3 regions of the Micromonospora sp. NPDC023869 genome follow, and region 2 is predicted to be linked to each of the others. Evidence: riboswitches for the same ligand, from Rfam matches in the RefSeq annotation. Region 2 holds a riboswitch; each other region holds the start of a gene.

Region 1 (10,593 bases), on a different contig from region 2:
GCTCGCCTGGTACTTCTCACAGATCGCCTTGATCGACTCCGCCTCGATGCGGGCCTGGGCCGGGTCGTAGACCCCGCACGGCAGGTCGCAGTGGGCGCTCGCCACCGTGCGTGGCGTGAACAGACGTGACAGTCGCATGGCTTGCCCTTCTCGGTGTCCTCCGCTCGAACGCTAGAACCTCAACCAGCCTTGAGGTCAACGCGACGGCCGGAGACGACGATCACGAGTCGACGGACACGATCAGGGGACCGGTTCCCGGCGTCGAGGAGGTTTCAGGTATTCCGCCCTAATGTCGACATCGCGTCCGAATCGTCCTTCCCGGCGTCCTGGCCCGAGACGGACATCGGCGCATCCACACGAATCGGGAACCCGGAGGCTGATGGTGGGCGACGACAGGACCGGCACGGAACTGGGCAGGCGTCAGTTCGTCAGGCTCTCGGGAACGGTCGGCGCCACGGGTCTCCTGGGCCTGGTCGCCGTCGGTCGGGCGCGCGCCGACGGCGGTTCCGTCGACGGGGGAGTGCCCCCGTCGACCCCGGGTGCTCCCGGTGCTTCCGTCTGTCCCACGCCCTCCGCGTTGTGTGGCTACCCGAGCGACACCGGTGGTCGGTACGACCTGTGGGACCGGGTGCAGGTCTGCACCGGGGCGAAGGCCGGTCCGCCGTTCCCACAGTGCCTGCGCACCACCGCGACGTACGTGGTCCTCAACGGCGGGTCCGGCTCCACCCACGACTACCTGCTCGTCCCGACCTGCCGTGTCAGCGGCATCGAGTGCCCGTTCGTCACCACCGCCGCCGCCCCGAACTACTGGCTCGACGCGTGGCTCAACGCCCAACCGGGCCAGCCCGGACACGTGGTCTATCCGCACGTCGGCCTCGGCATCAACTCGGCCGACCCGACGATCCGGCAGCAGGACCAGCTCCACATCCACCTGGCCGGGATCCACTCGGGCATCCAGTCCCAACTGCAGAACCACGAGGCGTCGATCACCAACAACCCGGCCCGGTGGCGCGACCAGATCGTGCCGATCTGGGGACTGACCAGCACCGGCGCCCCCGCCCCGCGTTCCTATCGGGTCCTGCACGTCGCCAACCTGAACGAGAACCTCTTCCGGCTCCTGCTCGACAGCGTGGTGCGACCGACCGGGGCGAGCATGGCGGCCCAGGCGATGGCGGTGACCCCCCGCCTGATCGGCAACGGCGGCTTCTATGTCCTGAACAGCGAGCCGGGGCTGACCGTCCCGCCGGGTCAGCCCGGCGGCACCGGCACCGTCGACTTCCTGCTCGCGTACGCCTGACCCGGCTCGCCGGGTACGCGTGTGTCGTTTTCGGTGCGGTGCCTGGACCCGACATGCTACACCAGTCGGGGTGGCCTGCCACGTCGTGCGGGACGCCCTCACGCGGTGGGCAATACGCGGTGCGAGCGGTCATTTCACGGGTTGACTCCCGTGTCGAATGGGACCCATCCTGGCCGGGTGGCCATACCTGAGGAACCGTTCGGTCCGTCGGTGCCGGTAAAACGCGCGACTGACGGGTGGCCGGGCGACTCGCTAGCGTATCAGGAACGGACGCCAAGATCATTGATGATCCGGCGCGATCCCTGGGCACCCACCGCGCTGACGAGACATCGGGACGGTGAACGGAGATGACCCTGGCCAGCACGCGGACCGCCACGAGCGTCCTGGACGACATGCTCGTGCCGCGCGGCTCCGAGCTGACGCTCCGCCTGATGAAGGGTGTGCGATCCGCTCTCTATGCACATCCCGTGGCGGCCCGGCGGGTCGCACTCGCGGCCGGCGAGCTGTTGCAGACGGACGGCGCGGACGGTCGTGTCTATTTCATCGACAGTGGCGCGATATTCCTGGAACACTATTCTCCGACCGGCCGCCGGACCATTATCGACATGTTGTCGAAGAACGAGTACTTCGGCGAGGATTCGCTTCCCGGAATGCCGAACCAGTACATTCCCGCCGCCGTGGTCGACACGAATCTGATCGTGCTCGAAAACGTCGCCATGCGGGACCTGCTCGACGAGGCGAACATCTGCGACGTGTGGTTGCGCAGCCAGATGTTGAAAGCACGCCGGCACCGCTCGCTGTTGCTGCAACACACCACATCCGACTGCGAGGCGCGCCTGGCGATGCGCCTGCTCGACCTGGCACAGGGGTTCGGGACCGCCTCCGGACGCACCATCCGGATCGGTCTCAAGCTGCGCCACGAGGACTACGCCGCGATGATCGGCACGACCCGCTCCCGGGTCGGACTGTTCCTGCAACGCTTCACCGATCGCGGGATGATCCGGAAAACAGCGTGCGGGTCCATCCACGCCGACCCGCGCCTGATCGTCGACTACCTGATGGAACGGATGGGCCTGGGGCCGGGCCGGCTGGGTCGCCCCGACGCCGTCGCCTGAGCGCCACCCGCCATCCACCGACCGGCACCCGTACGCCGCCGACTCCCACCCGCGACCACGGTCGGCCGCGAGTGGGAGTCGGAGGAAGCGAAGGGTCACTGCCGGCCGCTCGGCTCCACGACCGTCGGGCTCGCGGTGCTCGGGGTGGCCGCGCGGGCCTGCTCCCGGGCCGACCGGACGTCGTGCCGGCGACGTCGCTCCCGCGCACTCTGATAGAGGCTGCGTCCCCAGAGCAGCAGTCCGCCGCCGTCGAGCAGGAAGCTGATCACCGCGATGGTGACGAAGTCCCACGACCCCATCATGGAGTCCTGGCCGGAGACGAAGAGCAGGAACTGGTAGATGAAGCCCCACAGCAGCGGGATCCCGACGAAGACCAGGGTGAGCAGGGCCATGAACCGCCCGCCGATCCACGCCAGGGCGTACCAGCGCACCACGCGCATCTCCCGCCGGGGCAGGCCGGACTGGTCCACCCGGGGCGTGCGCCGCACCATCCGCGCGACCAGGTTGCGCAGGTAGTCCTCGGTGTCGGACATCAGGTTCCGGCAACCGAGCGCGGTGGCGACGATGTAGTAGCCGTCGGTCCGCAGGAACAGGAACGTCTGCCAGATGATCCGGACCAGGTACGTGAACAGCAGTGCCGTGAGCAGCAGCGCGCCCCACTCCGGCAGTTGCAGGTAGCCCTGCCGGCCCGCCCACAGGGCGAAGACGAAGGACGAGGCGAGCACGCCGTCCACCAGGGTCCCGGCGATGAACGCGACGAAGCGTTGCCGCTTCGGCGCCATCCAGATCGTGCTCATGTCGGTCTGGACCACCAGGATGTACATCTGGTTGCCGATGACGAGCCGCGACGGTACGCCCGCCGCCCGCGCCGCGACCATGTGCGCGGCCTCGTGGATCGCGACCCCGACCAGGGTGAGGATGAACGTCGCCCAGGTCAGCGCCGCGAAGTGGATGGGGAACAGCAGCGTCTCACCGGGCGTGGGCAGCAGGTCGGGATCGTCGGCGGCGAGATACACGCCGCCCGCGATGATCAGGACGCAGAGCAGCAGCACGGGGAGGCTGACCATGCGACGGGCCACCGTCGGGCTGAGCCAGTTCAGGCTCCAGCTGCGCCGGGGGCGGGACGTCGCGGCCGGGGCGGGGGCCGGGGCGGAGCCGGGTGCGGCGGCCTCCCCGTCGACCTCGACGAAGCCCTCGTCGCCCAGCGCGTCCAGGAAGTCGGTGATGTCGGGCGTCTCGGAGTACTTCTGCTCGTACTGGCGGACCGCCTCGCCCACCGAGTTGCCGGCGGCCAGCGAGTGGAGCAGATCCAGCCCTTCGGCGGGGATCGACAGGAACACCTGCCGCTCGACATCGCCGATGATGACGGTGTCGCCCTCCGTGCGGTGGTCGAACGGGCGCACTCGGACACGTGTGTCTGGTGGGTAGCCGGCCATGGTCAGTCGTCCTTTTCGCTCATCTCATGCGGATCGATGAAGGCCGGCACCCGGAGTTGCCGTCCGGGTGCCGGCCTTCAGGTGGCGTGTCACCGTCAGGAGACGACACACGCAGCGGCGACAGCGCTGGTCTTCACCGACTCCAGCCGGCGAACCGTGAGCTTCTTCATGAAAATCACCTCCCTCGCGACTCGGGAAGCACTACGGTGCCGGTCGCGGGGGTTGATCGTCTGCTCACTTATGTGCATACGCCGATAGCGTGTGTGTGGCATTGAGCGCGTTGAACCGAACATACCTCACAAGCGACGTCGGCCCGGTGGCGTCCTGGTCGTGCCGACCCGGGCGCTACGCGTCGGCCCAGCCGGCCGAATTGCTGTACGACTCCCGGCTGATCCCCGAGCCGGTCTCCGGCCAGTCACCGAACCGCTCGTGATGCAGGTGGGAGAAGAGGTAGCAGAAGCTCTCGCAGCTGGCGTCGAGCACCGCCGTCACCGGATTCGCCCGGACCGCCTCATAGAACTCCCGACCCAGCGCCACGATGTACCCACGCGCGTACAGGAAGCCGTCGTCGGAACCGTCGGTGATCTCGTGGATGTCGGCGCGGTCGATGTCGTACAGCTTGCGCTCCACGACCCGGTCGAGGGCGACCAGCTCGGTGCGGGGCAGGTCGGCGGAGAGTCGGCGTAGCTCATCGAGGAAGGGGCCGAGCCACCGGTCGATGGCGTATCCGTCGTCGTGCGCGGGGTCGCGGTCGATCAGGGCGCGACGCAGGGCCGCCGGCTCCGGCCCCAGCGCGGCCCACGCCTGCTCCACCAGCGCCCAGAAGCGGTCCTCCTCCTCGGCCGTCGGCAGCGTCGGGGGAACCTTAAGATCACTGTTCGTCATGGCCGGACGATAGCCCCGAGCACCGACATCGGGAGCTGACGTGACGCACGGCGTGCGAGCCGTCGCACATTGACAGCGACGGCGAGGGCCGATCAGACTGGCCCGACAATTCCACAGCCGCGGTCACGTGTGGGGGAAGTCCGGTCGAAGTCCGGCGCTGGCCCGCAACGGTGGGCCGCCGGGGGTAACCCCGGTGGCGAGCCCGAATACCTGCCGTACCCGCGCCCCTGCTCCTCACCCGTCGTGGCCCACGGGTCGGAGGCCGGCCAGCCACGTCCTGACGGGTAGGCCGGGTTTCTGACGACCGCCGGGCCGGAAAGGCGCGCCCGATGGTCGTCCGCCTGAGCCGGCACCGCCTGCTCACCCTGCTCTGCGGCGTGCTCGCCGCCCTCACCCTGACCCTGACTCTCACCGGTCCGGCGATCGCCGCCCCCGCCCAGGTGGGTGGCGTCCGTTCGGACGCGGCCGCCGGCTGGCTGGCCCGCCAACTGGTCGACGGGGAACGATTCGAGACCGTCTTCGACGGCGTCGCATACCCGGACCAGGGGTTGACCCTCGACGCGGTCTTCGCCTTCGCCGCCGCCGGTGTCGCCGACGACTTCGGCGCGTCGGCGCTGGCCTGGGTCACCCGGCCGGACGTCCGCGACGGCTACGTCGGCGACGGCACCACCGAGGCGTACGCGGGCGCGACCGCCAAGCTCGCCCTCGCCGTCGCGGTACGCGGCGGCGACCCGACCGACGTCGGCGGAGTGGACCTCGTCACCCGGCTGCGCGGGTTGCAGGCGCCCGACGGCCGCTTCACCGACCGGTCGGCGTGGGGTGACTACAGCAACGCGTTCAGCCAGTCCTTCGCCATCCTCGCGTTGCGCCGGACCGTGGCGGGCGTGCCCCCGTCGGCCGCCGCATGGCTGGTCGGCACCCGGTGCCCGGACGGCGGCTACCCGGTGCTGCCGGCGCAGCCGGTCTGCGACTCCGACGTGGACGCCACCGCCCTCACGGCGCAGGCGTTGCGGGCCGCCGGACGGCACTCCGACGCCGCCGCGGCACTGCGCTGGCTGGTGTCGGTGCAGCGGGTCGACGGCGGGTTCGCCAACGCCGACGGGATCGCCAACGCCAACAGCACCGGACTGGCGGCGCAGGCGCTGCGCGACGGTGGCCGACCGCTGGCCTGGCTGCGGGCCCGGATCTTCCTGACCGGGTTGCAGGTCGGCTGCGCCGCGCCGACGGCCGACCGGGGTGCCGTGGACTTCGACGGCGGCGTCTTCGACCCGGGCACCGCCACCCGCGCCACCACCCAGGCCGTCCTCGGTGTCACCGGCACCGGCTACGCGCGGCTCTCCTCTGCCGGTGCCGCCACCGGCGCACCCACCCTGCCCTGCCCCTGACCACGCACCGATCCCCGTTCCTCAGACGAAGGAGTGCCCATGTCCCATGTCCAGAGTCCCGTCCGCCGGTGGTTCGCCGGCCTGTTGGCAGCGGCCGTCGTCGCGCTCGGCCTGATCGCCGTCGAACCGTCACCGCGCGCCGCCCACGCCGCCGCCTGCACCGGCACGACCGGGGTCACCGTCGTGGTCGACTACGGCCCGCTCGGCGGTGGCGTCCAGGTGGCGTGTGCGCTCGGCGACCCGGCCACCGGCCTGGCCGCCCTCCAGGGCGCGGGTTTCGCGGTGACCGGTACCCAACGATGGGGTCTGGCGTTCATCTGCCGGATCAACGGCCAGCCGACCGCCGCCACCGAGCCCTGCGTGAACACCCCGCCGGCCAGCGCGTACTGGTCCTACTGGCACGCCTCCGGCAGCGGCGCCGCCTGGACCTACAGCACGCTGGGCGCGACCAGCTACAACCCGGCGCCGGGCACGGTCGAGGGATGGTCCTTCGGCACCGGCACGGCACCCAGCATCACCGCCCCCTGACCTGCGGGTTGCCTGACGGGCCACGCGCCCGCCGGGTGTCGACGCCGTCTGGCGCCGTAGGGCGACCGGGCGGTACGGTGTCGACACCCGGCGTGCCGGGCCACAACTGAATGCGTCCCGTTCGGGGGGAAGCCGGTCGAAGCCGGCGCTGACCCGCAACCGTGAGCGAGCTCTGTCTCGCGAGCCGGAATGCCCCGAACAGGACGAGCGGCTTCCACTGTCGAGGTCTACAGGGTGGGGTCCGGGTAGCCGACTTTCGGCATCTCGTCGCGACCACGTGTACGGGATGCCGCCGGTGCCTTCCGGAGCTTTCACCGACCGCTCTGCGAAAGGCACCCCTCATGCTCTCCTGCTCGCTCCGGCGCGTCGGCGCCGGACTCGGCGCCGCGACCGCCACCGCGCTCGCCGTCGTCGTCGCCACACCGCTGGGCGGGGTGGCCGCACCGACCGCGACCCACACCGCCGCCGCCGGCGACGCCGCGCGCTGGCTCGCCGGCGAGTACGCCGACGGCATCCTGCCCGGCCCGTTCGGCGGTGCCGACTGGGGCCTCACCATCGACGGCGTGCTCGCCCTCGCGGCCACCGGCGTCGACGCGTCGACCCGGCAGGCGGCGACCGCACAGATCGCCGCGAACGTGCGCTCCTACAACAGCTACGACGACTGGGGCATCGAGGGCTTCACCGACGGCGGGGCCACCGCCAAGCTGCTCTACGCCGCCTCCGCCGCCGGTGGCGACCCGACCGACTTCGGCGGCTGGGACCTGCGCGCGGAGACCCTCTCGCTGATCTCCGGCGCGGACACCGGCCACCAGCACGGCCGGATCACCAGCCGCACCACCGAGGCGTCCGGGCAGGACCCGTCCAACACCTTCGACCAGAGCTTCGCCCTCCTCGGGCTGGCCCGCAGCGGCGGCGCACCGCAGGAGACGGCCGACTTCCTGGTCCGCCAGCAGTGCGCGGCCGGCGGCTTCCGGCTCTATCCCGACGCGGACGGCGCACCGTCGGCGAGCTGCGACGCGCAGAGCAACGCCACGCTCGACGTCGACTCCACCGCGATGGCCGTCCAGGCGCTGCTGGCCAGTGGGGCCGACGGCGCGGACGACGCCGCCCAGCGCGGTGCCCAGTGGCTGGCGGCACAACAACGCGCCGACGGGTCGTTCGGCGGCTCGGGGCCGACCAGCGGCGCCAACTCCAACAGCACCGGCCTCGCCGGGCAGGCCCTGGCCGCAGCGGGTCGGGACAGCGAGGCGAAGCGGGCCGCCGAGGCGTTGGCGGCACTCCAGATCAACACGGGCAACGGCGGTGCCGCCGCGACCGAGGCCGGTGCCATCGCCTACAACACCGACGCGCTGACCGAGGCGGTCGGCGCGGGCATCACCGACAACCTCCGGGACCAGTGGCGTCGCGCCACCGCCCAGGCGCTGCTCGGCCTGGCCCAGGTGCCGCTCGGCCGGATCGGTCTCGATCCGCCGCCCACCGGCGGTCCCACCCCGTCGGCCAGCGCGTCGCCCACGCCCACCGGCTCGCCCACGCCGACCGCGTCACCGACGCCGAGCACGCCACCGACGCCGACCGATCCGCCCACCGCCAGCGCGACGCCGAGTCTGTCCCCGAGTGACACGCCGTCCACACCGGTCGCCACACCGACCGTGAGCACCAGCCCGGTCGCGGGCGGACCGGGACGCCTGCCCACCACCGGCGTGGCCATCGGCGGGTACGTGCTCACCGCGCTGCTGCTCGTCGGCGGGGGAGCGGTGCTGCTGGTGCTGGGCCGTCGGCGGGCCACATGAGCGGCCGGACGATCCGCGCGGCACTGGTGCTCGCGGTGACCGCCGCGAGCACGGCCCTCGGCGCGGCTCCGGCACAGGCCGCCGGTCGCGCCGGCCACTGCCCGGACGCCAACGGGGTGACCGTGGTGGTCGACTTCAAGGAACTCGGCGGAGGGGTGGTGGTCCGCTGCGCCCCGGGCGACCAGGCCACCGGTCTGGCCGCGTTGAAGAACGCCGGGTTCCAGATCGCCGGCACCCTGCGGTGGGGCGAGGGCTTCATCTGCCGCATCGAGGGCAAACCCTCGACCGCCACGGAGAAGTGCGTCGACACCCCGCCGGCCAGCGCCTACTGGTCGTACTGGCACGCGCCGGACGGCGGTTCGTGGACGTACAGCGACCGGGGGGTCCTCAACCGCAAGCCACCGGCGGGCAGCTTCGAAGGCTGGTCGTTCTCCTTCAACCGCAGCGCCGACGACGCACCCCGGCCTGCGGTGGCACCGAACCGGCCGGCACCACCCCCGCGCACCACACCTGCGGCACCGCCGCCGCCCCGCACCTCGGCACCGGCCCCGCCACCACCCGCACCCGCCCCGCCACCGCCGGGCGCCCCGCCGCCCGTGGTCCCGCCGCCGGCCGCAGGCGCACCCGTGGCGCCGGGCGTCGGCGTCCCGACCGGTGCGGCCGGTACGCCCGCCGCCCCGGCCCCGGTCGCGCCGACCGGCGATGCGTCCGGCCCGCCACCGGACGTGCCGCCGACGGGGAGCGTCGTCCCGCCGCTGGGTGCCGCGCCCGCGCCACCGACCGACCCGACGGGATCGCTCCCGCCGGTCGAGGTCACCGGGGCCCGGGACGGCGACGGCCTGCCGCTGGGCACCCTGGCCGGCGTGTTCCTGCTGGTCGCGTTGGTCGGCGGAGGTGTCCTCGCGGCCCGTCGTCGGCGGACCGCCGAACCGGATGACTGACCGGGCCGTCGTCGACAGCGGCCCACCCACCCGGGTGTCGGTGCCGTCCAGGGCCCGGTCCGCCGGGACCGGCCGGTTGCCGCGCAGCCTGCACCCGGGCGCGTGGTGGTGCTGGGCGCTCGGGTTGGCGACGGCGGCCAGCCACACCACGAATCCGCTGCCGCTGGCGATGATCGTCGCTGCGGCCGCGCTGGTGGTGGTCCGCCGTCGCGGCGACGCCCCCTGGGCGCTGGCGTTCCGGATGTACCTCGTGCTCGGTGCGGTGATCGTGGCGATGCGGGTGCTGTTCCGGCTCGTCTTCGGCGGTGGTCAGGGCGACCACGTCCTGCTCCACCTGCCGGAGATTCCTCTGCCGGCCTGGGCGGCGGGTATCCGGCTGTTCGGGCCGGTCGCCGCCGAACAGCTCCTCGGCGGCTTCTACGACGGGCTGCGGTTGGCCACGATGCTGATCTGTCTCGGTGCCGCCAACGCGCTGGCCAACCCGAAACGGCTGCTCAAGGCCGTGCCCGGCGCCCTGTACGCGGTCAGCACGGCGGTGGTGGTCGCCCTGTCGGTCGCACCGCAACTGGTCGAGAGCGTGCTGCGGGTCCGCCGTGCCCGTCGACTGCGCGGCGCTCCCGGGCGTGGCCTGCGCGCGCTGCGGGGCATCGCCCTGCCGGTGCTGGCCGACGCCCTGGACCGGTCCCTCGCCCTGGCGGCGGCGATGGATTCGCGCGGCTACGGACGCACCGCCGCCGTACCTGCCGGTCGGCGTGCTCTCACCGGTGCCCTGGTGCTCGCCGGGCTGGTCGGTGTCTGCGTCGGCACGTACGGCCTGCTCGACGCGACCGTGCCGGGCTACCTCGGTCTGCCGATGCTCCTCGCCGGCCTGGCCACGGCGGTGGCCGGGATGCTGCTGGCCGGGCGTCAGGTGCGGCGCAGTCGCTACCGCCCCGACCGGTGGCGGCTGGCCGAGCTGGCCGTCGCCGGATGCGGCCTGGCCACCGCTGCGGTGATGACGATGGCCGGCACGGTGGACCCGGACCGGCTCTACCCGCCGGTCAGTCCGCTCACCTGGCCGGAGTTGACGCCGCTGGTGGTGCTCGCGGTGCTGGTGGCGGTGGCACCGGCCTGGCTGGCCCCACCGGCGCCGACGGCGAACCCCGCCCCGCGACCGCTGCCCGTGCCACCGGCGGCGAGCGGCCGTACCGACCACCCGTCGCCTCGCGACACCGCC
Region 2 (10,593 bases):
GCCGCCGCAGGCGGACATGGCGAGAACGCCGGTCAGCGCCGTGGCGACAACGCGTATTCCCTTTCCTGATCTCATCGTCTCTCCTCACCGGGGGGTCAGTAGCCCGCGATCTCCGGCCACCGGCATTCGACGCCGGCGGCCGTGACGCGGTCGGTGAACTCGGCCAGCAGCCGGGGGGTGCCGCGGACCGCGCGCGGGGACTCGCCCCGCGCCAGACAGAAGTCGGCGAGCAGACCGGCGACCTCGCCGACGTTCCACTCGACCGGGTGCAGCCGGTAGCTGCCGTTGGTGACGTGCGTGGTGCCGATGTTCTTGCCGGCCGGCAGCAGGTTCTCCATCCGCTGCGGGATCAGCGCGCCGAGTGGGATCTCGAACGGGCAGGACCCGACGTCGATGTAGTTGTCGCCGCCGGTCGACGGGTGCAGGTCGATGCGGTACATCCCGACGCCGATCGAGTCGGGGTACCGCACTGCGCCGTGCGCGCCGCGTACCGCGAGGGAGAGGTCCTGCTCCACCACGGTGTACTCGGCCCGGATCCGGCGCGACTCCCGGATGTAGGGCGCCTGGGCCAGACCGGCCGGGTTGCCGGTCACGTCGCCGCGCAACCGCAGCCCGGGGAAGCCGGTACCGCCGTCGGGTCGCGGTGCCTCGGTCTGCAACCAGTAGAAGAGGGAGTACGACAGCTCGCGTGCCTTGGCCAGGTGCCACGACGCGTTGGGCACGTCGATGACCGGGCCCTCGAAGTAGTCGATCATCGGCCAGTTGACCAGGGTGATGTCGCTGGCGTACGCGCCGTCGACGAAGTTGCGCCGGGCGGCGATCCGACGGAACGTCCACAGGTTGCCGTCGCCGGGGTTGACGCGCTGGTCGGCGTTGACCAGCCACGGCTCGTCGTCCGGGTTCGGGGTGAAGCTGCGCTCCAGGATCTCCAGCGTGCGCGGGTTCGGCGAACGCCAGGACAGCAGCCGGTCACCCCAGAAGTCGGGCTTGTAGTCGCGCCAGAAGTCGTACCCGGCGGGCCGGTCGATGGTGTGATCCCCGTCGACGTGGTCGATGGCGAAGCAGACCGACACGGCCTGCATGTTCATCGGTTGTGCCTCGGCCGGGGCGCTCGGCTCGCCGGTCTGCTCCCGCGACTCGAAACCGGTGACGTACTCGGTGCCGGTCAGCGGCAGCAGCTCGCCGGTCTCGGTGGCGTCCAGCACGTACGGCGCGGTGACGTCGATCCGGTCCTCGCGGTCCCGGTGCGCCAGCGTGACGCCGGTGACCCGGTCCCCGTCGGTGGCCGCCGCCACCGGCCGGTACGGCTGGAGCACGGTCAACCGGCCCGAGCCCCGGTACGGCGCGAGCATCTGCTCCAGCACGGCGACCGCCACCCGGGGCTCGTGGCAGAGCCGGCTAACCCAGCCGGCGCCCGGGTTGAGGTCGGTCCAGGAGCGGGAGCGTTCGGTGAGCGGGTAGTGCCGTCGGTAGTAGTCGCGGATGCCGGTGCGCAGCGCCCGATAGCTGGCGGTGGCACCGAACTGCTCGATCCAGGAGTGCTCGTCGGGCGGGACGGCCTGGCTGGTGAGCTGCCCGCCGAGCCAGTCGAACTCCTCGGTCAGGATCACCGACCGGCCGGCCCGGGCCGCCGCGAGCGCGGCGGCGACCCCGCCCAGCCCGCCGCCGACGATGAGGACGTCCGCACGCATCTGTGCCACTTGCTTCCTTCCAGTCGCGCGGGCCGCCTATCGGCGGTCGACCGCCGGATCGGGGGCGCCGAGGGTGTCGCCCTCGACGAACTCGCAGGCCAGGAGTCGTTGCTGGACGCCGTCGGCGCTGCCGTCGATGACCGCGGTCAGCACCTCGACCGACTGCCGGCCCATCTCCTCGCGGGGGATGTGGAACCCGGTGAAGGCGGTGTCGGTGGGCACCGGCACCGTCGGGTCGCCGAGCGTCAGGATCGACAGGTCACCGGGTACGCGTAGCCCGCGTCGGCGGGCGGCCGACTCCAGCGCCACGGCGGTGGCGAAGTCCTCCACGAAGACGACGGTGCTGCCGTCGGCGACCAGGTCGTCCAGGACGGCCTCGGCGTCGTGCGTCGGGCCGGTCAGGCGGCGGGCCGACTCCGCGTCCGGTGCGGCGGCGTCGAACCCGCGCCGGCGGTCGGCCGAGGACTCGGCGGTGGCGTCCACGCCCAGGTAGGCCAGCCGCCGGTGGCCGTGTGTCAGGGCCAGCGCGACGAGTTGGCGTACCGCTGCGGCGTAGTCGGTGCCGACGTAGGGGACCGGTCCTCCGGCGTCGTCCCGGCGGCCCACCGCCACGTACGGGTACCCGTCGCGGTTGAGCCGGAGCAGCTCGGCGGCGTCGATCTCGCGTCCGAGCAGGATGCACCCGTCGGCCAGGCGCAGCCGGTTGTCCCGGTGGAAGATCCGTCGACGCCCGTCGACCACCGGTGCGCTGGTGAACAGCAGCAGGTCGCAGCCGACCCGTTCGGCGTACTCCTCGATGCCGAGCAGGAAGGGGTGGAAGAAGTCCCGGCTGCGGCTGGGGAACGCCGGCTCGTAGGTGAAGACGCCGATGATCCGGTTGAACCGGGAGGCGAGCCGACGGGCGACCGGGTCGGCGGCGTACCCGGTCTCGGCGATCACCCGCAGCACCCGGTCCCGGGTCTCGGGGGCGATGCGCACCTCCGCGTCGGCGCGGTTGTTGAGCACCAGCGACACGGTCGCCTGGCTGACGCCGGCCATCCGTGCGATGTCACGTTGTGTGACGCGTCGGGGTGCAGGGGGCACGGGAGAGTCCTTCCACTGCCGCTAATGCGTATTAGCGTGCGGGCTGGGAAGGAGCTTCGCGGCTGAACCCGATCGATGTCAAGAGGCTAATCCGTATTAGCAGAACGCCGAGATGCCCCGGTGCTCCCCGCTGTCCACGGAGAGCTACACGGAGCGTGACAGTCTGCTGCGTACGTGACGGAGGCGGTCCCGGCCGGTCTCAGGCCCGGCCGGTGACCAGGTACTGCATCTGGTGCTCGTGGTTCGGCGCCACGCCGTACCGGCGGTCCAGCTCGTAGATCGACGTCAGCGGAACGGCCGTGACGTCCGCGAGGCCCGCCTCCTCCAGCACCGCCACGGTCTTGTCGATGGAGGTCGCGGTGGCCAGCGGCAGTTCGGCCTGCACCTGGCTGTCGTAGTGGCCGGTGAAGTTCTCCGAGGCGTTGTCGAGGCCGTTCGGGAACCAGGTGCTGTCCACCACCGCGACGATGCCGCCGGGACGCAGCAGACGGATCCAGTTGGCCACTGCGGTCTGCGGCTCGCGCAGGGTCCACATCAGGTACCGGCTGGTGACGGCGTCGAAGCTGCCCGCCGGGAAGTCCGGCGCGACGGCGTCGCCGAGCTGGATGACCGGGCCGTCGGTGACGGCGGCGGCGTGCCGACGGGCCTCGGCGAGCATGCCCTCGGACAGGTCGGTGCCGGTGACGCGGTGCCCGAGGCCGGCCAGGACCATGGCCACCTGACCGGTGCCGGTGCCGACGTCGAGCACGTCCAGCGGCGCGGCCGGCAGGGCCTGCGACCAGATCTGCGACCAGGCCCGTTGGTCGTCGGCGAAGCGGTCGGGGCGCTGCTGGTACTCGTCGTAGGCGGGCGCGCGGCCGGTCCAGTAGGCGTTGATGCGTTCCTGCGTGGTCATGCCGCAGTCCTCTCGTCGATGCTCGGGTGGATCGGGTGGAACAGCAGATGGACGGCGCCGTCGAGGTCCAGGCGTCGGATGCCGATGCCGTAGACGGGTTCCAGGACGGCGGGGTCGAGGACCTCGTCGACGGTGCCGGTGGCGGCGACGCCGCCCGCGCCGAGCAGCACCAGGTCGTCGCAGTATCGGGCGGCCAGGTTGAGATCGTGCAGCACGACGACCGAGCAGGTGTCCAGCGTGCGGACCAGGTGCAGGATCTCGTGCTGGTAGCGGATGTCGAGATGGTTGGTGGGCTCGTCGAGCAGCAGGTGGGTGGCCTGCTGGGCGAGCGCGCGGGCGATCAGCACCCGCTGCCGCTCCCCGCCGGAGAGTTGGGCGAACGCCCGCCCGCTCAGGTGCGTGGCACCGACCCGGCTCAGGCAGCCGGCGGCGATCTCGTGGTCGGCCCGACCGGCCCGCTGGAACGTCGACAGGTGCGGTCCCCGGCCGAGCAGCACCAACTCCGCCACGGTCAGGGCGGTCTCCCCACCGGTCTCCTGCACGACCACGGCCAGCCGCCGCGCGGCCTCCCGGGCGGGCAGGGTGGACAGCGTGTCGCCGTCCACCGTGACCTGACCGGTCCGACTGCGCAGAGCACCATAGAGCAACCGCAGCAGCGTGGTCTTGCCGCTGCCGTTGGGCCCGATCAGACCGAGGACCCGACCCGGCCGGGCCGTCACGCTGACCCCGTCGATGACCGGGTTCGCGCCGTAGCGCCAGGTGACGCCGGTCGCCTCGATCACGGCTGCTCCCGGAACCGCTGCACGATCCGCTCCAGGCCGTCGATCGACAGCGGCGTCGGCGGCTCGGTGAAGTTGAACAGCTGCGTCATGACCTGGCCGTTGCGGACCGCGTTGAGCTGCTGCGCGCCCGGCAGTCCGGTGAGACCCTGCTCGACGGCCCGGGGGTCGCCGTCGCCGTAGAGCAGGATCAGCACGTCCGGGTTGCGGCCGAGCAGTTCCTCGACGGTGACCTCGAAGACCCGATCCTTGACGTCGCCGAAGACGTTGCGGAAGCCGGCGGCCTCCAACTGCGGGTGGGCCATGCTCCCGGTGCCGTACGCGTACGTGGTGCCGCCGCCGACGGTCGGGTAGAGCACCGCCGCGGTACGCCCGGACGAGGTGCCCGCCTCGGCCTGGACCTTCGTCATCCGGTCCTTGAGCGCGGTGACCGCGGTCGTCGCCTCGGCCTGGCGGCCGAACACCCGACCGTACGTCTCCATCTGCCGGTAGATGTCGTCGAAGCTCGGCACGGCGGTGCTGTCCGGGCACATCGCCGGCTCCTCCAGCAGCGGGATGTCCACCGCCTCCAGGGTGTCGCGGGAGAGGTTGTCGACCTCGCCGAGGACCAGGTCGGGCTCCTGGCTGATCACCACCTCCTTGGAGATCTGGAGGTGGCCGCTGGTGTCGGTCTTGTCGGTCAGCAGCGGGATCCGATCCAGCTCGGCCTGGGTGGCCGCGTCGTAGTACTCCTTCGGGTACTGCCCGGCGCGGGCGGTGGCCCGGTCCAGGACGCCGAGCGCGTGCAGGTAGGGCACGGCGGCGCTCTTGAGCAGCACGACCCGCTGCGGAGGGGCGTCGAAGGTGACGTCCACGCCGCAGTTGGTCACCGTCACCGGATAGCCGGGACCGGCCTCGGTCGGCCCGTCGGCGGTGCCGCCGCACCCGGCGACGAGCAGCACGCACGCGGAGGCGGCGGCGGTGGCGAGGCGGGTTGCCTTCAACATCGTTTCTCCTTGACGGGTGGGCTCTTCAGGCACCGGAGGCGTGCAGACGGCGGATCAGGACCAGCAGGAAGGGAGCGCCGAGCAGGGAGGTGATGATGCCGATCGGAATCTCCTGCGGCGCCAGCAGCACCCGGGCCAGCACGTCGGCCCAGACCAGCAGGATCGCCCCGAGCAGCGCGGCCACCGGCACCACGCGGACGTGCGGCGCGCCGACGATGCGTCGGGCCAGGTGTGGCACGACCAGGCCGACGAACCCGATGCTGCCGGCGGCGGAGACCAGGATGCCGACGCTGAGCGAGACCAGCACGAGCAGCCGGAGCCGGAACCGGTCCGGCGAGACGCCCAGGGTGTGCGCGGTCTCGTCGCCGATGGCCAGGACGTCGAGTCGCCGCCCGACGACGGTCAGGTAGCCGATGGTGCCGATCAGCACCACCGCGGCGATCAGCAGCAGAGCGTTCCAGCGGGCCAGGCCCAGCGACCCGAGGAGCCAGAACATCACCGACCGGGCGCCCTCGGCGGAACCGGAGGCGAAGATCAGGAAGCTGGTGGTGGCGTACAGCGCGTACCCGACGGCGACGCCGGCCAGCAGCAGCCGGATGGAGGTGACCCGGCCGCCGCTGCGCGCGATCAGGAAGACCAGCAGCGACGCGCCGAGCGCGCCGACGAACGCGCTGGTGGATAGCGCGTACTGGCCGAAGCCGGCGCCCGCGCCGAACAGGATCGCGGCGGCCGCGCCGCTGGAGGCGCCGGAGTTGATCCCGAGCAGGTACGGGTCGGCGAGCACGTTGCGGACCATGGCCTGCAACGCCACCCCGCAGACCGCCAGCCCGGCGCCGACCAGCATGCCGAGCAGGACCCGGGGCAGCCGGACCTGCCAGACGATCGCCTGCTGCGGCCCGGTCCAGGTCACCTCGCCGGGCACCCCGAGGAGCTGGTGCCCGATGATCCGGGCCACCGTGAGCGGGGGGATGCCGATCGCCCCGGCACCGACCGCGACCAGCCCGGTCAGGAGCAGGCCGATAGTCAGCGCGAGCAGCCAGAGGCCGGTCCGACGGCGCTGCGCCGCCACGCCGAGCACGTCCGTCCGGCTCGTCGGCAGGGTGGTGACGCTCACCGCACTCCCACGCAAAGTCGTTGTTCTTGCCAAGTCTTTGCAAAAACTAACACCAAGATCACGCCAGCGGAAGGCGGATGAGTCGTTGTTCACCCGCCGCTCGACCCGGCGTCGCGGCGCGGACATCACACCGGCGCGACGGTCGTCGGGCGCGATCCGGACGCTAGGATCCGAAGCGGTACTGGTTCGCCCCGGCCGTCCGGTCGGAGCGTCGTAAGAGGGAACCCGGTGTGAATCCGGGACTGCCCCGCAGCGGTGAGTGGGAACGACCGCCGTCACACGCACTGGACACCTGTCCGGGAAGCGACGGCCAGTAGGAGACCGGCCCAGCCGGTCGCGCCCACGAGTCCGAAGACCTGCCCGTGCCGCGTGCGCAGCCGCGCACGCCGCCGTCGGCCTCGCGGGAGGGCCAGGGCGAGGCCGGTCGTCGCGCCGTGCCCTCCCCAGCCTTCCCCGGAGCCGTACCGCCGGACCTCGAGGGAAGGGAACCCTGGCGACATGACCACTCCGTTCGGCACGAGCACCGTGCTCGGCTATCCGCGCATCGGCCCGCGTCGTGAACTCAAGACCGCGGTCGAGGGCTACTGGGCCGGCCGCGTCGACGAGCCGACCCTGCGGGCCACCGCCGCACAGGTACGCGAACAGACCTGGCGCACGTTGCACGACGCCGGCCTGTCCGCCGTACCGTCCAACACGTTCTCGCTCTACGACCACGTGCTCGACGCGGCCGTCACGGTCGACGCCGTACCCGACCGGTTCCGCCGGCGGGGCCTCGGTGAGCTGGACACCTACTTCGCCATGGCACGCGGCACCGCGCAGGAGCCGCCGCTGGAGATGACGAAGTGGTTCGACACCAACTACCACTACCTGGTGCCTGAGATCGGCCCGGACACCGCCTTCGCCGCCCGGGCCGACAAGCCGCTCGCCGAGTACGGGCGGGCCCGGGAGCTCGGCATCACCACGCGTCCGGTCCTGGTCGGCCCGGCGACCCTGCTGCTGCTGTCCAAGCCCACCGCCGACGCGCCGGACGGGTTCCGCCCGTTCGACCGGCTGGACGACCTGGCCGACGTCTACGCCGACCTGCTGTCCGCGCTCGCCGACGCCGGGGTGCCGTGGGTGCAGCTCGACGAACCGGCGTACGTCGGCGACCGGTCCGACGCAGAGATCCGCGACCTCGGTGCCGTCTACGCCCGCCTCGGCGCGCTGACCCACCGGCCCCGCCTGTTCGTCGCCGCCTACTTCGGCGAACTCGGCGACGCGCTGCCCGCGCTGCTGGACACGCCGATCGAGGCGATCGGTCTGGACCTGGTCGCCGGACCCGGCGACCTGGACCGGCTCGCCGGCCACGGCGCGCTGCCGGGCCGGACCGTGGTCGCCGGGCTGGTCGACGGCCGCAACGTGTGGCGGACCGACCTGCGGGCCGCCGCGGCCGTCGGCGCCACCCTCACCGGGCTCGCCGACACCGTCGCGGTGTCCACCTCCTGCTCGCTGCTGCACGTGCCGGTGGACCTGGCCGCCGAGACCGACCTCGACCCTCGGCTGCGCGAACGGTTGGCGTTCGCCCGGCAGAAGGTGGACGAGGTGGTCGCGCTCGGTCGGGTGCTGCGCGACGGGGTGGGCGAGCTGCCCGCCGCGCCTCCGCCTCCGCCGGCGCAGTGGCGTGACGACGCGGCCCGCGCCCGCCTGGAGGCGCTGCGGCCCGAGCACACCCGACGCGGCCCGTACCCGCACCGTGCCGAGGCCCAGCGTCGACGCCTCGGGCTGCCCGCGCTGGCGACCACCACCATCGGGTCGTTCCCGCAGACCGACGCGCTGCGCCGGGCCCGGGCCGAGCACCGGGCCGGTCGCCTGGACGCGGCCGGCTACGCCGAGCGGATGCGGGCCGAGATCGCCGAGGTGGTGGCCGAACAGGAACGCCTCGGGCTGGACGTGCTGGTGCACGGCGAGCCGGAGCGCAACGACATGGTGCAGTACTTCGCCGAACACCTCGACGGCTTCGCCGCCACCGCCCACGGCTGGGTCCAGTCGTACGGCTCCCGGTGCGTACGCCCGCCGATCCTGTACGGCGACGTGACCCGGAGCGTACCGATCACGGTGACCTGGTCCCGCTACGCCCAGTCGCTCACCGACCGGCCGGTCAAGGGCATGCTCACCGGCCCGGTGACCATCCTGGCCTGGTCGTTCGTGCGGGTGGACCAACCGCTGGCGGAGACCGCCCGACAGGTCGCGCTGGCCCTGCGCGACGAGGCGCGGGACCTGGAGACGGCGGGCATCCGGATCATCCAGGTCGACGAGCCCGCGCTGCGGGAACTGCTGCCACCGCGCCGCCGGGACCACACCGCCTACCTGGACTGGGCGGTGGCCGCCTTCCGGCTGGCGACCAGCGGCGTCGCCGACGCCACGGCGATCCACACCCACCTGTGCTACTCGGAGTTCGGTGAGGTGCTGCCCGCCATCGACGCCCTGGACGCCGACGTGACCAGCATCGAGGCGTCCCGTTCCCGGATGGAGATCCTCGACGACCTGGCCACCGTCGGCTACACCCGGGGGATCGGACCGGGTGTCTACGACATCCACTCGCCCCGGGTGCCGGATGCGGCCGAGGTGGTGACCGCGCTGCGCCGGGCGGCGGCGGTCGTCGACCCGCAGCGGCTCTGGGTCAACCCGGACTGCGGGCTCAAGACCCGGGGCTACCACGAGGTCCGTCCCGCCCTGACCGCGCTGGTCCGGGCCGCCGCCTCGGTCCGCGCCGAACTGGCCGCCGAGGGCGGGCCGACGAGCGACTCCTGACCCGGTGGCGTCCGCCGGTGGGGGCCTCCCACCGGCGGGCACCGCCGACGGACCGCACACCCGAGACAGTCCTCCCGGACCGGAAGGGTCAGGGTGCGCTGGCCTTGACCACGACCGCTTCCGGGGCCGGCGGTTGCTCGGCCGGTGGGAGGCGTCGGGCCAGCCGCCGGACCGCGGTGTTGAGCACGGCGATCAGCGGTACCGCGATGAGCGCGCCGAAGATGCCGTCGAGCACCACACCGGCGGTGACCGCCAGCACCACCGGCAGCGGGTGCAGCGCCACCGCCTTGCCCATGATCCACGGTTGGAGGACGTTCCCCTCGACCTGCTGCACCACGATCACCGCGCCGAGGATGCACAGCGCGGTGACCCAGCCGCCGTCCACCAGCGCGACCAGCACCGCCACCGCGCCGGAGAGCGTGGCACCGACGATCGGGATGAACGCGCCGAGGAAGACCAGCGCGGCTAGGGCGAAGGCGAACGGCACGTCGAACAGCACCAGCGCGATGCCGATGCCCACCGCGTCGATGAACGCCACCAGCACGGTGGCCCGTACGTAGGCGACCAGGGTCTGCCACGAGGCCCTGCCGGCGTCGTCGAGCCGCCAACGGGCGGCGACCGGGAACATCCCGACGATGAACCGCCAGATGCGCTGCCCGTCGCGGAGGAAGAAGAACATGGCGAAGAGGACCAGCAGCGCGCCGGTGAATATCTCGACCACCGTGCCGGCGGTGGAGAGCGCGCCGGTCGTCAGCGCCTGGGTGTTCTCGTTGATCCAGTTCTGTCCGGCCTGGATGTACTGGTCCAACGTGCCGTCGGAGAGGTTCAGCGGCCCGTCGCGCAGCCAGTTCTGGATCTGCCCGATGCCGTCGGCCGCGTTGCGGCTGAGGTCGGGCAGACCGGTGATGAACTCGTTGACCACCATCGTCAGCGTGCCGACCACGGCGGCCAGTCCACCGATCAGCACCACGGCGGTGGCCAGCGTCCGCGGGAAGCGGGCCCGCAGCAGCCAGCCGACGGCGGGTGCCAGCAGCGCGGAGAGCAGCAGCGCCACCAGCAGCGGCACGATCACGACGCGGATGGTGCCCATGAACCGCAGCATCGCCCAGCCGACGATACCGATGACGATGATCCGCCACGACCAGGCGGCGGCGATCCGCAACGAGTGCGGCACCCCGGCGTCGTCGCGGCTGATCGTCGAGGGATGGGCGTCCTCGCCGTCGCCGTTGCCGGAGCGGGGTTCGGGGATGGGCCG
Region 3 (10,593 bases), on a different contig from region 2:
CGGCCAGCAGCGCTGCCGGTGCGTGGTCCGACCGACCGGCCAGCAGAAGGGTCGGTTGCTCCCGGCGGGCCAGGGACCGGGCCAGCTCCGCGCCCACACCACCGGCACCACCGACGATCACGTGCACGGCGCCCGATGCGACGGGTCCACCACCGGCAGGGTCGCCGGTCTGTTCAGCCGCCGACGACAGCGGGTCGAGGAACCGGCCCAGCCGGCGTCCGCCCCGCCAGGCCACACCGGTCGCCGCGTACGGGTCGGGTGAGGTGTGCCCGTCGCCGACTGCCGGGTCTGCGGCGACGGCGGACACCTCGCGGCGGACGGCGTCGACCCTCGCTGTCGTAGCGTCCGACGAGGACAGGTCCACGGTGTGCACGAGCAGGCCGGGACGCTCGTCGGCGAGCGCGGCGGCCAGTCCGGCCAACACCGCCTGCGCCGGCCGCCCCCGCTCCTCGGCTGCGCCGGTGACGTGCACGTCCTCGGTGACCACCACCAGCCGGCCCGGCCGGTCGACCCCCTCGTCGATCAGGGCGCGGACGGCGCGTACCTGCGCGGTGACGGCGGCGTCGAGCGCGGCCACGTCCGGCGTGTCTACCGCCGCCCCGGCCAGCAGCACGGTGATGTCGCCGTCCGCACCGACCGCCGGGCCGGTGCGGACGGCGATCCCGTCGGCGGTGAACGCGGCGGCCAGGTCGTCGGCGAACGGACCCCCCATCCCCGGTCCGCGCAGCCACACCCGCCGGGCCGGTACGCCGACCGCCGCCGGCACCTCCCGCCAGGCCACGACGTGCAGGGGTACGGCGTGCGCCGCCCCCGGTGGCGGAAAGGAGCGACGCGCGAACGGGTAGGTCGGCACCGGCACCCGCTGCCGCCCGCCGTACAGGGCGGGCCGGTCGAGCGGACCACCCCGAGCCCAGAGCCGCCCGGCGGTGGCCAGCAACGACGCAGCACCGCTGGGCACCGCACCGGTCGGCCCGCACTGCACCGCGATCATCCGGACCAGGCGCCGGGTGGGTTCTTCGTCGCCCTGGCCGCCGCTGTGGTGCGTCGCCTCCACTGCGCCGATCCCGGCCGCCGTCAGGTCGGCGGTGCCGTCGGCGACGCCCAGCTCGACCACAGTGTCGTACCCGTCGTCGTGGAGCCGTCGCCACGCCGCGTGCCACTGCGCTCCGCTCGCCGCCCCGGTGGCCCACCGCAGCGGGTCCGGCGGATCCCACCGCCCGGCCGCCGGGCTGAACACCGGCACGCCCCGCAGTGCCGCGAGGGCGTACCCGTCGTCGTCCCGGTCGGCGTGGCCGTCCTCGGCGGCGGCCGGATCGGCGAGCGCGCCGGACCGCCGGACCGCCTCGGCGACGCCCAGCGCGCCCCCGGCGGCGGCTGCCGCCAGCTCACCGACCCCGTGTCCGAGCAGCGCGTCGGGCCGTACCCCCCAGGCGGCGAGCTGTCCGGCCAGGGCCAGGGCCACCACCACGCGCACCGGGGCGGTGATCCGCCGGTCCGACCGGTCCGGCCCGTCGTTCAGGCACCAGGACAGCAACGGCCGTCCCGCCACCGGCCCGGCGGCGGCGCAGGCCCCGGTCAGCAGGGCCCGGAAGACCGGGAGCCGGTCGTGCAGGTCGCGGACCGCAGCCAGGGCCGGCGGGGAACCGTCGCCCGGGAAGACGAAGACGATCCGGGGGCGGCGGTGGACCGGCTCGTCCCGGTACGCGGTCGCGGCCGCCGCCAACCGGTCGGCCAGCCCGGTGCCGTCGGCGACGAGCGCCAGCCGGTACGGCGCGTCGTCGCGGGCCGTCCCCGCGCTGGCGACCACGTCGGCCACGTCCAGGTCGCCCCGGGCGCGCAGGTGCGCGGCGAGGTCGTGGGCACTGCGCCGCAGCGCGGACGCCGATCGCGCGGTGAGCGTCACCAGGTGCACGCCGGTGCCGTCCGGCGGCGGTACGGGCTCCTGGGGCGGCGCCTCGCGCAGGACGGCATGCGCGTTGGTGCCGCCGAAGCCGAACGCGTTCACGCCGGCGACCAACGGTCCGGGTGCGGTCCACGGGCGTGCCTCGGTGACCACCGTGAAGCCGGCGGCGTCCAGGTCGTACCGGGTGGACGGTCGGACGTGGTGCAGCGACGGCGGCAACTGCCGGTGCCGCAGGGCCAGCACCACCTTCAGCAGCGCCGGCATGCCGGCGGAGTTGAGCAGGTGTCCCAGGTTGGTCTTGACCGACCCCAACCAGCGGGGCGTGCCGTCGGGGCGGCGCGGATACGCGGCGGCCAGCGACCGTGCCTCCACCGGGTCACCGAGGCCGGTGCCGGTGCCGTGCGCCTCGACGTACGAGACGGCGGCCGGGTCGAGCCCGGCGTCCGCGTACGCGCGGGCGATGACCTCCCACTGCCGCTGCGGATTCGGGGCGAGCAGACTGAGCGACCGGCCGTCGTTACCCACGGCGGTGCCGGCGACCAGGGCGAGCACCCGGTCCCCGGCGGCGTACGCGTCGTCCGGGCGGCACAGGACGAGCGCCGCGCCGCCCTCGCCGGGCACGAAGCCGTCGGCGTCGGCGTCGAAGGCGCGACACCGCCCGGTCGGCGACAGCGCCTCGGCGGCGTCCAGCAGCCGGTAGGCGGTCTCGGTGAGATTGAGGTTCACCCCGCCGACCACCGCGATGTCGCACTCGCCGGTGGCCAGGCTGCGCGCGGCCAGGTGCAGCGCGACCAGCGCCGAGGAACAGGCCGTGTCCACCACGATCGCCGGACCGGCCAGGTCCAGTGCCTGCGACAGCCGGGCCGCCACGAGGTTGCGCAGGTTGCCGACCAGCGCCGCCGGTGCGGTGACCGGACCGGCGGCGGCCAGCAGCTCCGGGAAGGCGCTCTCGCCGACGGCGGCGAAGACCCCGACGCGACGGCCCTGCCGACGCGGCCCGGCGTACCCGGCGCGTTCGAGCGCCTCGTACCCGATCTCCAGGAACAGTCGGGCGTGCGGGTCGGTGAGCCGGGCCTCCTCGTCGGAGAGCCCGAAGAAGTCCGCGTCGAGCTGCATCGGATCGTCCAGGAAGGACCCCCAGCGGGACCGGCCGTCCTGCGGCGTCCACCGGTGCTCCGGGACCGGCCGCACCGCGTCGACGCCGTCCACGAGTCCGCGCCAGAACTCGTCGGGGTCGTCGGCACCCGGGAAGCGGCAGGCCATCCCGATGACCGCGAGCGGTGTCGCACCGGAGCGGGCGTCCTGCGACGCCGTAGCGAGCCCGTCGGGCGGTGCCGGTCGGGTCGTGGGCGGCCCGGCCAGGATGCGGTCGGTCAGCGCGGCGACGGTGGGACAGTCCCGCAGGTCCGCCGGATCGAACGTGGTGCCGAGGGCGTCCTCCAGCCCGGCCAGCACCTCCATCGCCGTGAGCGACGACCCGCCGATGGCCAGGAAGCGGTCGTCCGCCGCGATGGTGTCGGCGGGCCGGTCCAGCACCCGGGCCCAGACCGCCCGGACGACCTGCTCGACCCGTCGCCGGGACAGCGGCCCCGAGGGCATTGGCTCGGCCACCCGGTGCGCCGCACTCGGTCCCGCCGGGTGCCAGCGGCGTTCCCGGTCGGCGAAGTCGCCGGCCAGGTAGCGTTCGCGCATCCGTCGCCGCCGCAACTTGCCGCTGGTGGTCCGGGCGAACGCGCCGGGCGGCAGCGGCAGCACCCGTACGTCGTCGTGCCCGGCCGCCTCGGCGACCCGGGCCCGCGTGGCGTCGAGCACCACGGTAGCCCCGGCCGGCGGTCGCGCCCAGGCCACGAACACCACGATCCGCTCGCCGCCGGTGTCCGGGTCGGTGCAGCCGACCACCGCCGTCACCGTGGCCGGCAACCCGACGGTCGCGGAGGCCACCGCCTCCAGGTCGGGGGCGTGGAACGTCCGACCGTTGACGAAGATCACGTCCTTCGCGCGGCCGGTCACGCAGAGCCGGCCGGAGCGCTGGAAACCCAGGTCACCGGTGTGCAGCCAACCGTCCACGAAGGTCTCCCGGCTGGCCTGCGGGTCCCGGTGGTAGCCGCGCGCCACGTTCGGGCCGCGTACCTCGATCAGGCCCACCCGGTCCTCGGGCAGCGGCCGGTGCCGCTCGTCGACGACGCGCACCTCGCAGCCGGGCACCGGGTGCCCCAGGTCCATCAGCTCCACCGCGTGCGTACCCGGCGCGGTGCTCACCGCCCGACCCCGGCTCAGCGCGGCGCGGTCCAGCACCAGCGGCGCGGCGACCTCCCCGGGCGGCGGGAAGGTCACCGCGAGCGTCGCCTCCGCCAGGCCGTACACCGGTCGCAGGGCGGCCGGGGCGAGCCCGGCCGGGCGGACGTGCGCCAGGAAGGCCCGCCACACCGTGGGGGAGATGGGCTCCGCGCCCACCACCACGCACCGGACCCGGCTCAGGTCGAGCGTGGCGAGGAGATCCGCCGGAACCCGCCGGACCGCCAGTGCCAGCGCGAAGTTCGCCGCCGAGAGCAGGGTCGCGCGATGCCGGTGCGCGGCGGTGAACCACAGCGCCGGGCGCTTGGCGAACGCCATCGGAGGTACGCGGACCTGCGTGCACCCGATGGCCAGCGGGGTCAGGTGGGTGCCGATCAACCCCATGTCGTGGAAGTACGGCATCCAGGTGACCAGCACGTCGTCCGGTCCGGCGCCGCTGGCCAGCCGGGACTGCTCCACATTGGCCAGCACGTTGGCGTGGGTCAGCTCCACCCCGCGCGGCGCGCCGGTGCTGCCGGAGGAGAACTGGAGGAACGCCACGTCGGTCGGGTCGGCCGCGAACAGCTCCTCCGGTGGGGTGCCGGTCCGCAGGTCGGCCAGCCGCAGCACCGGGCCGGCCAGCCCGTCGGCGACAGCCTCGGTGGCGTCGTCCAGCACGGTCACCGCGTCGGTGAGCAGCTCGCGGACGGCCCGTACCCGGGTCGGCTCGGGTGGCAGCGGCACCGGGACCAGCCCGGCGGCGAGCGCCCCCCAGAACAGCGGCTGGAAGTCGTCCCCGGCGTCGGCGACCAGGATCACCGGGGTGCCCGGGACCACTCCGGCGGCCCGGTAGCCGCCCGCCACCCGCAGCGACTCGTCCCGCAACTCTCGGACGGTGACGGTGCGTTCGGTGCCGTCGTCGCGCACGTGCACGATGATCTGCTCGGGTGCGCGATCCGCGGCCTGGACGAGGACGTCAAGCAGTGTCCGTCGGTCGCCGGGCCCGGCCGCAGTCTGCACGCGACGATGCTAGTGGGCATGATCGAGTACCCGGCCGTCGGTCGCCGGGATGCCCGTCATCTGGCACGCGACACGCCCGGCACAGCATCTGGTGTTGCCATCTCCGCACCGTACCCATATATGGTGTGCCCCGTAGCTGGTTCGACCGCCACTGAAACGGCGGTCGAGGCAAGAGGGAACCCGGTGGGAATCCGGGACTGCCCCGCAGCGGTGAGTGGGAACGACCGCCGTCATCACGCACTGGACCCGCCAGGTCTGGGAAGCGACGGCCAGTAGGCGCGAGCACCAGGCCCACGAGTCCGAAGACCTGCCAGCGCGCCGCACGCGACGTGTGCGGCGGTCGAAGGCCGCGTGGGACGGCCGACGCCAGGAGCTGGTCAGTCACGGCAGCAGTGCCGTCGGTGACCGGCGGCGTCCTCCCGCGCGGACCCGACGATCTCGGGGACAGGCGTGAGGAGGGGGAACATGACGGTGACCCAGGAGCAGGCGGGGCCGGAGCAACGCCGGCACGTCATGCAGGTCCGCAAACGGAACGGCGACACCGAGCCGGTGGACGTCAACAAGATCGTCAAGGCGGTGGAGCGGTGGGTCGCCGACCTGGACGAGATCGACCCGCTGCGGGTGGCGACGAAGACCATCAGCGGGCTGTACGACGGCGCGACCACGGCCGAGATGGACAAGCTCTCCATCCAGACCGCAGCCGAACTGATCGGTGAGGAGCCGCAGTACTCGAAGCTGGCGGCCCGACTGCTGGCCGCGTACGTGGACAAGGAGGTCCGCGGGCAGCAGGTGGCCAGCTTCAGCCAGTCCATCCGGTACGCACACGGCTTGGGCCTGATCGGCGACGACACCGCCGCGTTCGTGGCCCGCAACGCGCGCAAGCTGGACGACGCCGTCGACCCGGCCGGGGACCTGCGTTTCGAGTACTTCGGGCTGCGCACGGTCGCCGACCGGTACCTGCTGCGGCACCCGCAGACCCGACTGGTGGTGGAGACGCCGCAGTACTGGCTGTTGCGGGTCGCCTGCGGCCTGTCGCAGACGCCCGGCGAGGCGATCGGCTTCTACCGGCTGATGTCCAGCCTGGCCTACCTGCCCAGCTCGCCGACGCTGTTCAACTCCGGCACCCGGCACACCCAGATGTCCTCGTGCTTCCTGGTCGACTCGCCGCGCGACGAACTCGACTCCATCTACGAGCGTTACCACCAGGTCGCGAAGCTGTCCAAGTTCTCCGGTGGCATCGGCATCTCCTGGTCCCGGGTGCGCGGTCGGGGCGCGCTGATCCGGGGCACCAACGGCAGGTCGAACGGCATCGTGCCGTTTCTCAAGACGCTGGACGCCGGGGTGGCCGCCGTCAACCAGGGCGGCCGTCGCAAGGGCGCGGCCTGCGTCTACCTCGAACCGTGGCACCCGGACGTGGAGGAGTTCCTCGAACTGCGGGACAACACCGGCGAGGAGTCCCGGCGTACGCACAACCTGAACCTCGCCAACTGGATCCCGGACGAGTTCATGCGGCGCGTCGAGGCGGACGGGGACTGGTCGCTGGTCGACCCGTCGGACGCCCCCGAGCTGCCCGACCTGTTCGGTGAGGCGTTCGACGAGGCGTACCGCGCGGCGGAGAAGAAGGCGGTCAAGACCGTCAAGGCCCGCGACCTGTACGGCCGGATGATGCGGACGCTCGCGCAGACTGGCAACGGGTGGATGACGTTCAAGGACGCCTCGAACCGGCTGTCCAACCAGACCGGCGCCCGGGGCAACACCATCCACCTGTCGAACCTCTGCACCGAGATCCTGGAGGTCAACGACGACGCCGAGACGGCGGTCTGCAACCTCGGCTCGGTCAACCTGGGCGCGCACGTCACCGCGGACGGGGTCGACTGGGAGCGGCTGCGCGCCACGGTGCGGACCGCCGTGGTGTTCCTGGACCGAGTGATCGACATCAACTACTACCCGGCCGAGCAGGCGGCGGCGTCGAACCCGCGCTGGCGCCCCGTCGGGCTCGGGCTGATGGGGTTGCAGGACGCGTTCTTCACGCTGCGCCTGCCGTTCGACTCCCCGGCCGCCCGGGAGCTGTCGACCCGCGTGCAGGAGGAGATCTTCCTGACCGCGTTGGAGACCTCGGCCGGGCTCGCCGAGCGGTTCGGCCCGCATCCCGCGTACGCGCAGACCCGCGCCGCCCGGGGTGAGCTGCACCCGGACCTGTGGGGCGCCGAGGTCGGCCAGCCCGACCGGTGGGCCGCGCTGCGCGAGACGATCGGCCGGCACGGCCTGCGGAACTCGTTGCTGGTGGCGATCGCGCCGACCGCCACCATCGCCTCGATCGCCGGCTGCTACGAGTGCATCGAGCCGCAGGTGTCCAACCTGTTCAAGCGCGAGACGATGTCCGGCGAGTTCCTCCAGATCAACACCTACCTGGTCCGCGAGCTGAAGGCGCGGGGACTGTGGACGGCCGCGATCCGGGAGCAGATCAAGCGCGCCGAGGGTTCCGTGCAGGGCGTCGTCGAGCTGCCCGCAGACGTACGCGAGTTGTTCCGGACCGCGTGGGAGCTGCCGCAACGGGCGCTGATCGACCTGGCGGCGGCCCGCGCCCCCTTCATCGACCAGTCGCAGTCGCTGAACCTGTTCCTGAGCGCGCCGACCATCGGCAAGCTCTCCTCGATGTACCTGTACGCCTGGAAGTCCGGGCTGAAGACCACCTACTACCTGCGGTCGCGTCCGGCGACCCGGATCCAGCAGGCCACCGTCGCCGTCACCCCGAGCGTCACGCCGGTCGTGGCGGTCAGCGACGACGAGGCGTTGGCCTGCTCCCTGGAGAACCCCGAGAGCTGCGAGGCATGCCAGTGACCACCGTCTCCGAGACCAGCACCAGCACCGGCACCGGCATGGGGGAGCGGCACCTGCTGCTCGATCCCGGCATGGACCTGACCCTGCGCCCGATGCGCTACCCGCAGTTCTTCGACCGCTTCAAGGACGCCATCAAGAACACCTGGACGGTGGAGGAGGTCGACCTGCACTCCGACCTCGCCGACCTGGCCAAGCTCTCCCCGGCCGAGCAGCACCTGGTGTCCCGGCTGGTGGCGTTCTTCGCCACCGGCGACACCATCGTCGCCAACAACCTCGTGCTCAACCTCTATCAGCACGTCAACTCGCCGGAGGGGCGGTTGTACCTCTCCCGGCAGTTGTTCGAGGAGGCGGTGCACGTCCAGTTCTATCTGAACCTGCTGGACACCTACGTCCCGGACGAGAAGGAACGGTTCGAGGCGTTCGCGGCGGTGGAGAACATCCCGTCGATCGCCCGCAAGGCCGAGTTCTGCTTCAAGTGGATCGACTCCATCTTCGCGCTGCGCGAGCTGCGGACCCGCGAGGACCGGCGGGCCTTCCTGCTGAACCTGATCTGCTTCGCCGCCTGCATCGAGGGCCTGTTCTTCTACGGCGCCTTCGCCTACGTCTACTTCCTGCGCTCCCGGGGGCTGCTGCACGGACTCGCCTCGGGCACCAACTGGGTGTTCCGCGACGAGTCCATGCACATGGCCTTCGCCTTCGACGTGGTCGACACCGTCCGCGCCGAGGAGCCGGACCTCTTCGACGCCGAGATGGAGCAGCAGGTCAAGGACATGCTCGCCGAGGCGGTCGAGTGCGAGGTGCAGTTCGCCGTCGACCTGCTGGAGCAGGGTGTCTCCGGGATGTCGCCGGCCGACATGCGGGAGTACCTCCAGCACGTGGCCGACCGGCGCCTGGCTGTGCTCGGCATCGCACCCATGTACGGCAGTGGCAACCCGTTCGCGTTCATGGAGTTGCAGGACGTCCAGGAGCTGTCCAACTTCTTCGAGCGTCGGGTCTCCGCCTACCAGGTCGGGGTGACCGGCTCGGTCAGCTTCGACGACGACTTCTGACCGGCTGAGACGGACCGCTGTCCCGGGTGGCGTGGCGCCGCCCGGGACGGCGACGTTCCGACTCGTGTTCCGGCCGATGCCTGGTCCTTGGTGGTGTCGGCGGCCCCTGTCGAGCTGAACCGTATGCGCTATCGGCCCTCTCGACTGCGAGAGCGGCCAGCGGGCCGACGACTCGGCGATGTGGCGGGTCGGGCGGTCTCGGTCGCTGCCGATCGCCCTTGCGCGCCCGTCCGGGGAGACGAACCCGGACACTCCGACCGTGGAGGCCATCAACGCGGGCCGACCGTGCTCGAACGGTGAGTTGCGGTCAGGCCCGGCGAGCGGCGGGGCGGATCGGCTCGGCTCGGCTCGGCTCGGCCACTCCTGGCCGGCGCAGAGCAGGTAGGCGCTCACCGCGATCCGTCGCTGCCGTCAGCTCGACAGTGCCCGTACCCGACATGGCAGTCAGCCGCCCCGGCCCCTGGCCCCGGCCCCCGGCCCTGGCCGACGCCTGCGTCTCCGACCCTCGGCCGACGCCGACGCCGACGCCGACGCCTGCGCCGAGCTTCCACGCGTGCTGGCGAGCTGGCCGAGCGACTCGTGCGACTGCGGGGAAAGGTCGCTCGCCGTGGGCGGACCGGAACCGGTCGCGCCCGTACCCTGTCGCAATGTCTCTGCTGATCCGGCGTGACCTCGGGTCCACCGACGTGCGGTCGCGGGACCGCCGGCCGGGTCGGGCCCCTGCGGTGCCGGCAGCGACCGCAGTGCGGGGACCGGTGGCCGGGCACGGCCCCGCCGCCCGCTGAGCGGCCCGTGGCGGCCGTCGTGTTCCCGGTTCGCGCGCGCCCCATTCCGGCCCGCTGCCGCCGCCGCCAGTCGTCGCGGCGGCGTCCCTTCGTCCCGTCCGGGGCATCCACCAGGCGAAATGTCGGCAGGAAACATCGAGAAACTCGTTCGTCATCTTCCGTTGACCGTGGGATGAGTCGAGTGTTAACTGTTAACAGTTATCAGGAGGACAACGTGTTGGACGTCAGGCCGATCAGGGCGGAGTCCCTCGGCGAGAAGCTGGCCGGCGAGCTGCGCCGTCGCATCATCGTGGGCGACGTGCCGTCGGGCACCCGTCTCGTCGAGGAGGAACTGGCCGACTCCTTCCAGGTCAGCAGGGGGCCGGTCCGCGACGCGATCCGCATCCTGCGGTCGGAGGGACTGGTCACCGGCTCCGGCCGCAACGCGGTCACCCGTTCGTTGAACGACGCCGACATCGAGGAGCTGATGGCCCTGCGGGAGTCGTTCGAGCTGCTGGCGGTGGAGCGGGCCATCACCGTCCGGCGCGAGGTCCTCGCCCGTCAGTTGCGTACCGCGCTGGTCGACATGGACGCGGCGGTGACCGACCGTGACCCGGTCGCCTTCACGACCGCGGACATCCGGTTCCACAGCGCGTTCTTCGCCACCGCCGGGATGACCCGGCTCAGCGTCCTGTGGGACCAGTTCCGCCCCACCATCGAAGGTCTGCTGCACGCCTCCGGC

What was found. Region 2 has a riboswitch for cobalamin ahead of metE (5-methyltetrahydropteroyltriglutamate--homocysteine S-methyltransferase). Riboswitches for the same ligand answer to the same signal wherever they lie in the genome.
Region 1: linked by a shared signal. The riboswitch ahead of ACZ31C_RS19190 (peptidase) and the one ahead of metE (5-methyltetrahydropteroyltriglutamate--homocysteine S-methyltransferase) in region 2 are both predicted to bind cobalamin.
Region 3: linked by a shared signal. The riboswitch ahead of ACZ31C_RS19075 (ribonucleoside-diphosphate reductase subunit alpha) and the one ahead of metE (5-methyltetrahydropteroyltriglutamate--homocysteine S-methyltransferase) in region 2 are both predicted to bind cobalamin.

Annotation. Positions count from the first base shown of each region.
Region 1 covers NZ_JBVHKD010000006.1:282,641-293,233, reverse strand. Annotated here, with positions in the region: gene sodN (superoxide dismutase, Ni) at 1-138, opposite strand, end outside; gene ACZ31C_RS19210 (CDP-diacylglycerol diphosphatase) at 383-1,297, shown strand; gene ACZ31C_RS19205 (Crp/Fnr family transcriptional regulator) at 1,645-2,412, shown strand; gene ACZ31C_RS19200 (hypothetical protein) at 2,508-3,815, opposite strand; gene ACZ31C_RS19195 (DUF4240 domain-containing protein) at 4,194-4,733, opposite strand; cobalamin riboswitch at 4,837-4,965, shown strand; gene ACZ31C_RS19190 (peptidase) at 5,063-6,118, shown strand; gene ACZ31C_RS19185 (hypothetical protein) at 6,152-6,646, shown strand; gene ACZ31C_RS19180 (prenyltransferase/squalene oxidase repeat-containing protein) at 6,988-8,436, shown strand; gene ACZ31C_RS19175 (hypothetical protein) at 8,433-9,377, shown strand; gene ACZ31C_RS19170 (CbiQ family ECF transporter T component) at 9,370-10,593, shown strand, end outside.
Region 2 covers NZ_JBVHKD010000010.1:150,880-161,472, reverse strand. Annotated here, with positions in the region: gene ACZ31C_RS25010 (ABC transporter substrate-binding protein) at 1-75, opposite strand, end outside; gene ACZ31C_RS25005 (FAD-dependent oxidoreductase) at 96-1,691, opposite strand; gene ACZ31C_RS25000 (LacI family DNA-binding transcriptional regulator) at 1,728-2,774, opposite strand; gene ACZ31C_RS24995 (class I SAM-dependent methyltransferase) at 2,974-3,669, opposite strand; gene ACZ31C_RS24990 (ABC transporter ATP-binding protein) at 3,666-4,451, opposite strand; gene ACZ31C_RS24985 (ABC transporter substrate-binding protein) at 4,448-5,434, opposite strand; gene ACZ31C_RS24980 (FecCD family ABC transporter permease) at 5,460-6,548, opposite strand; cobalamin riboswitch at 6,714-6,926, shown strand; gene metE (5-methyltetrahydropteroyltriglutamate--homocysteine S-methyltransferase) at 7,047-9,338, shown strand; gene ACZ31C_RS24970 (AI-2E family transporter) at 9,427-10,593, opposite strand, start outside.
Region 3 covers NZ_JBVHKD010000006.1:247,431-258,023, reverse strand. Annotated here, with positions in the region: gene ACZ31C_RS19080 (amino acid adenylation domain-containing protein) at 1-5,197, opposite strand, end outside; cobalamin riboswitch at 5,318-5,526, shown strand; gene ACZ31C_RS19075 (ribonucleoside-diphosphate reductase subunit alpha) at 5,663-8,038, shown strand; gene ACZ31C_RS19070 (ribonucleotide-diphosphate reductase subunit beta) at 8,035-9,087, shown strand; gene ACZ31C_RS19065 (hypothetical protein) at 9,735-9,872, shown strand; gene ACZ31C_RS19060 (GntR family transcriptional regulator) at 10,087-10,593, shown strand, end outside.